2 regions of the Massilimicrobiota sp. mt181 genome follow, and region 1 is predicted to be linked to the other one. Evidence: predicted binding sites of a transcription regulator. Region 1 holds the regulator's gene; the other holds the start of a gene.
What was found. Region 1 encodes HrcA, which represses chaperone genes, less so after heat shock. Its sites were predicted from a motif close to TTTTAGCACTNNNNNNNNNNNAGTGCTAAAA; they were not measured.

Region 1 (3,233 bases):
TTTATGAATTGAATAATTCTTTGATTGAATATGCTGCTGAAATGGGATTGGAACATAATTTGGGATTAACTTGTGATCCTGTTGGAGGATATGTACAAATTCCATGTATTGAACGTAATGGATATGGTTCTTTACGTGCCTTAGATGCAGCTATGCTTGCTAAACAATTAGGATATTTAAGAAAAAATAAAGTCTCTTTTGATACCATTGTCAAAGTCATGAAAGAAACTGGAAAAGATTTGTCAAGTGCCTATAAGGAAACTTCTTTAGGTGGCTTGGCCAAAGAGTTTGGTTTATCATGAGTGCTTTATATGTTCATATTCCTTTTTGTCAACATATCTGTAGTTATTGTGATTTCTGCAAGGTTTTTTATAATGAAAAATGGGCCTGGCAGTATTTGGAGGCCTTATCTTTTGAAATAAATGAGAAATCTTTACAAACAGATTATGACACGATTTATATTGGAGGAGGAACACCAACTGCCTTATCTTATGAACAGTTGAAATCTCTTTTTGAGTTATTAAAACCATATGCAAGTCAGGTCAAAGAATATACTATTGAAATCAATCCTGAAACAATGGACAAAGAAAAACTACAATTATGTGTGGATTATGGTGTCAATAGGTTGAGTGTGGGGATCCAAACATTTCATGATCATTTATTAAAAAATATTGGCAGAGTACATACTTCAAAGCAAGCTATATCATTTATTAAAGAAGCTCAACAGCTTGGTATTCAAGATATCAATGTCGATTTGATGTATGGATTACCCCAACAAACATTTGAAGATGTTAAAGAGGATATTGCTGTTTTGGCTCAGTTGGATGTAGGACATGTCTCTTATTATAGTTTGATTTTAGAAGACCATACTTTTTTGAAAAATCAGCATTACCAGCCGCTTGATGATGAAGAGGATGCACGCTGGTATGCCTATATTCGTCAGGAATTAAAGAGACAAGGATATCATCAATATGAAGTCAGCAATTATTATCGCTATAAACCTTCTTTACATAATCTGGTTTATTGGCATTATCATGATTATGATGGGATTGGTGTATCAGCACATGCTTTAAAGCAGTCGCATCGCTATGAAAATACGAAATCTCTGACACGTTATTTTCAGCATCAATATTTAGAAGAAGATATTGAGTTATCTAGACAAGATCAGTTATTTGAAAAGATAATGATGGGTCTGCGATTAAATCAGGGTATCAATATTCAAGACATCAATCAGTTATATGATATTGATTTTGAAAAGCAGTATCATCATGTGATTGAACGTTATCAGAATATGAAATTATTAGAAATTGATAATGGCTTTTTAAGAACGACAGAATTGGGTATGAATTATTTAAATACAATACTTATTGATTTTTTGGATGATTAACAAGTGAAAACTTGTTTTTCTTTGCTTTTTAGCACAAAAGTGTTGACAGTGCTAAAAAGATGAGTATAATGTAATTAGCACAAAGGTAAAAGGAGTGCTAAAGGAGGTTGTGATATGCTGACGGCTAGACAATTACTAATTCTAAAATGTATTGTTGAAGAGTTTGTTGAAACGGCTGAACCAGTAGGATCGAAAACCTTAATGACAAAGTATCAGCTTCCTTATTCGAGTGCAACAATCAGAAATGAAATGTCATTTCTAGAAGAACATGGTTATCTGGAAAAGACACATACGTCTTCTGGACGTGTTCCTTCAACGGCAGGGTATCGTTTTTATGTTGATACTTTAATGCAGCCTAGTGTAGATGATGAGATTAAAAATCAGGTTTCAACAATTTTGGGAGATCGACATCGTTCTTTAAATGAAATCATTAAAGAAAGTTGTCAGATTTTAAGCCAGTTGACTCATTTAACAACTGTTGCATTAGGACCAAATGCTATTTATGAACATTTGCAAAACATTACTCTTGTTCCCTTATCTGAACATACAGTAACAGCAATCATTGTGACAGATAAAGGACATGTAGAAAATCGTAATTTCAATATTAAGAATAATGCTTATATGGAAGATTTGACAAGTTGTGTAAATGTCATGAATGAATTGCTTGATGGAACACCAATGAATCAAGTTGTTTATCGTCTTGAAAGAGACGTCAAACCAATCTTGAGTGCTCGTATTAAAGAACATGAGGTTCTCTTTAATGCTTTTCTAGAGGCTTTCATGAAGTTCGCAAAAAATAACATCTATTTTTCTGGTAAAGAAAATATGTTATATCAGCCAGAATATAATGATGTGAATAAGTTGCGTCGCTTAGTGACAGCGTTTGAAAACTCTCAATCATGGAAGAGTCTGGAACCGATTGCTTTGGAGGATGGTGTGAGTGTAAGAATTGGTAGTGATTCACCTATTAAGGAACTTAATGATGTTTCGGTGATATCAGCTTCATTCAAAACAGGGAATGAATCTAAAGGATCTATTTCAGTCATTGGGCCAACACGTATGCCTTATGAAAAAGTCGTTTCTTTAGTTGAGTATATTTCAAAGAGCCTGGAAGAGGTTCTTGCAAATCATGATGATGACGAAGAAGATGAATAGAGGTGAAACAATGGCAAAGGAAAAAAACATGAAAGAAGAAAACGTAACAGAAGAAAAAGAAGTCAATGAAGAAGTCGTTGATGAAACGACAGAAAATCAGGAAGAATCAACACAAAATGATGATGACAAAGAAAGTTTAGAACAACAGTTAAGTAAATTAGAGGAAGAAGTCAATACATGGAAAACGGATTATTATAAAGTTTTTGCTGATATGGAAAACTTAAAAAGACGTTTAGAAAAAGAACATCAGAATTCATTAAAATTTATGATGCAATCTTTTATTGAAGAGTTACTTCCAGTTGTGGATAATTTTGAACGTTCTTTAAATGTTCAAAATCCAAGTGAAGAAGTTCAAACTTTCTTAAAGGGGTATCAGATGATTTTTGATCAGTTGATGGCTATTTTAAAGAAAAATGGTGTAGAAGTTATCGAAGCACAAGGTAAAGAATTCGATCCAAATCTACATCAGGCAGTGATGACAGCGCATGATGAAAATTTCGATCATAACGTTGTTGTCGAAGAACTTCAAAAAGGTTATAAGTTAAAAGATCGCGTTATTCGTGCATCTTTAGTGAAAGTGAATGAATAAATTTTAGGAGGATGATAATTATGGGTAATAAAATTATTGGTATTGATTTAGGTACAACAAACTCATGTGTAAGTGTGATGGAAAATGGTGAAGCAAAAGTTA
Region 2 (3,233 bases), on a different contig from region 1:
GCTTTGGTGGACAGAAATTTCAGGAACAGGCCATTGAAAAGATTCAACAATTAAAACAATTACATCAAAATCGTTCTTATTTGATTGAAGTTGATGGTGGCATTAATGCTGAAACTGGAAAGTTATGTAAAGATGCAGGTGTTGATGTTCTAGTTGCTGGAAGTTATGTTTTCCAAGCACCTGATAGAAAGGAAGCTATTAATCAATTAAAATGAAAATAGGTATTTATTGTAGTATAGATGTAGGAACTGTTAAAGATTTGTCGGTGGACTATATTGGTGTTGACCAAGGGGTTATTCATTTATATCATCAAGGGATTATTCCTATCTTAGCTATTGGTGATATGGATTCTATTGAAGATGAACAGATTCTTCAACATTTAAGTATTCAGCGCTTTTCTAGTATTAAAGATGATACGGATACTGCTCTTGCGATTCAATATGCATGCAAGCAGGGATATGATGAGATTGATTTGTATGGTGTGACACATAAACGTATAGATCATTTCATGGCGATACTCTGCTTATTGGAAAAATATCAAAACATCAAAATAACAGTTTATGATGAGTGGAACAAAATCTATGTTTTACAGCCAGGGGAACATAAAATCATGAAAGAAGACTATCATTACTTTTCAGTATTTGCTTTTGATGAAAGTATAATCAGTTTAAAAGAATGTCATTATCCACTTCATCATTACCATTTAAAACGAGATGATCCGTTATGCGTATCCAATCAAATGAATGAGGATCATGCTATTATCAAAACCACACAGCCTATTCTTTTGATACAATCAAAATCATAATGTAAGAAGGGAGGAATGGATATGTACCAGATTATTTCAGATGGTTCATGTGATTTAGAGCAAGCAATTATTGAAAAGTATAATCTTCAAGTTGTTCCGTTTTATATAACAATTGACGGTCAACATTATCAAAAAGAAAAAGAAGATATTCATGTTCATGACTTTTATCAATATATGGTTGATCATAAAGAAGTCTTTCCTAAAACGTCTATGCCATCTATTGAGGATTATATAAAAGTTTTTACAAATGTTTTAAATCAACAGCAAGATATTATCTGTATATGTATTACAACAAAATTTTCAGGGTCTTATAATAGTGCCATGAATGCAAAACAAATGTTGGAAGAGCAATACCCTAATCAAAAAATAACCGTGATAGATGCAACAGTGAATACAGTTTTACAGGGATTACTTGTGATTGAAGCGGCTCAAATGAAAGAGGCTGGATACACTTACGAAGATGTTGTGTCAAAAATAGAGGAAATCAAATCAACAGGGCGTATTTTCTTTACGGTTGGCAATTTTGAATATTTGATTCATGGAGGACGTATAGGTAAAGTGGCTGGTGTTGCTGCGAAAACACTTGGTATTAGACCATTAATAGTGCTGCATGATGGTGAAATCTTTGCGATGGGAGTGACACGTGGTCGAGAAAAATCGAAAAAGAAAGTCCTAGACTATACGATCAAATATTTTAAAGATAACCATTTATCTCCATCTGATTATCGACTTTGTGTCGGTTATGGCTATGATAGGGAAGAAGGAGAAAAATTCAAAGAAAGTCTAAACAATCTTTTGATGCAGGAATTCCCTGGTTTTCATGAACCTATCTTGATACAACAGATTGGAGCAACCATTGGTGTACATACAGGGCCTTATCCAATAGGAGTAGGAATATTAAAAAAATATGATCTTTAGGAATTACTTCCTAAAGATTTTTTTGTAAAAAATGAAAATTTAGCACTCTGGTGTTGACAGTGCCAGAAAAAGTGGTATACTATAGTTAGCACTTGGAGATAATGAGTGCTAAAGGAGTGAGAAAGATGAATATAGAAAAATGGACAACTGCTATGCAGGAAGCTTTGCAAAAAGCTATGCAGCAAACTTTAGCAATGTCTTCTCAGGTTGTTGATATAGAAGACTTTTTATTAGCGTTATTAGATGATACCGGCGGTATTTTATACCGTGTACTGACAAAAGCAAACGTAGATATTCAACAGCTGACGACTTTTTTAAGAAATAAGCAACAACAAAAACCAAGAGTTGATGGTGTTGATGAGTCTCAGTTAAGAATATCATATGATTTAAATCAATTGTTGATAAAAGCTCAAAAAGTTATGAATGATTATAAAGATGAATATACAAGTGTTGAACATTTGATTATGGCAATGTTTGAAGTACAATCAACTTTTGTTCAGGATTTAATTCGTCAATATCATTTAAATAAAAAAGAAATAGAAAAAATTATTAAAGAAATGAGAGGTGGTCATATGGTGAATAATCCTCAACCAGAAAATCAATATGAAGTTTTAACAAAATATGGTCGTGATTTGATTCAAGATGTGAAAGATGGGAAATTAGATCCTGTGATTGGACGTGATGAAGAGATTAGACGTGTTATACAAATTTTATCACGTAAAACAAAAAACAACCCAATACTTATTGGTGAACCAGGTGTTGGTAAAACAGCGATTGTTGAAGGATTGGCTTGGCGTATTTTTAAAAATGACGTTCCTGTCAGTCTGCAAAATAAAACGCTTTATGAATTGGATTTAGGAGCATTAGTAGCCGGAGCTAAATATCGTGGAGAATTTGAAGAAAGATTAAAAGCTGTTTTAAATGAAATTAAAAAATCCGAAGGAAATATCATCTTATTTATTGATGAAATTCATCAGCTTGTTGGAGCTGGAAAAACTGATGGTGCTATGGATGCAGCTAACTTATTAAAACCAATGTTAGCCCGTGGTGAACTTCATTGTATTGGTGCGACAACATTAGATGAATATCGTATGTATATTGAAAAAGATGCGGCTTTAGAAAGACGTTTCCAAAAAGTACAAGTAGAAGAACCAGATACTGATGATACGATTGCTATTTTACGTGGTTTAAAAGATAGTTTTGAATCTCATCATGGTGTTCAAATTACAGATAGTGCTATTGTTGCAGCAGTGAATATGAGTGAACGTTATATTACAGATCGTTTCTTACCAGATAAAGCGATTGATTTAATTGATGAAGCATGTGCTTCTGTACGTATGGAAATTGACTCATTGCCAGAAGAACTAGATGTTATTACCAGAGAAAAAAATCGTTTAGAAATGGAACGTATTTCTATTGAAAAAGAAGATAAGAATGAAGATAATGAAAAACGATTGAATGAAATTAAAAGTCGTATTGCCTCTTTAGATGAGCAAGTCACTGGTTTAAC

Region 2: the regulator HrcA is predicted to act here: its motif matches at 1,761-1,791, upstream of ACZYT4_RS12795 (ATP-dependent Clp protease ATP-binding subunit).

The regions. Positions count from the first base shown of each region.
Region 1 is NZ_JBVAYN010000003.1:159,779-163,011, reverse strand. It holds gene ACZYT4_RS03220 (L-serine ammonia-lyase, iron-sulfur-dependent, subunit alpha) at 1-302, shown strand, start outside; gene hemW (radical SAM family heme chaperone HemW) at 299-1,387, shown strand; gene hrcA (heat-inducible transcriptional repressor HrcA) at 1,502-2,542, shown strand; gene grpE (nucleotide exchange factor GrpE) at 2,553-3,131, shown strand; gene dnaK (molecular chaperone DnaK) at 3,152-3,233, shown strand, end outside.
Region 2 is NZ_JBVAYN010000032.1:14,035-17,267, forward strand. It holds gene rpe (ribulose-phosphate 3-epimerase) at 1-215, shown strand, start outside; gene ACZYT4_RS12785 (thiamine diphosphokinase) at 212-805, shown strand; gene ACZYT4_RS12790 (DegV family protein) at 827-1,723, shown strand; gene ACZYT4_RS12795 (ATP-dependent Clp protease ATP-binding subunit) at 1,849-3,233, shown strand, end outside.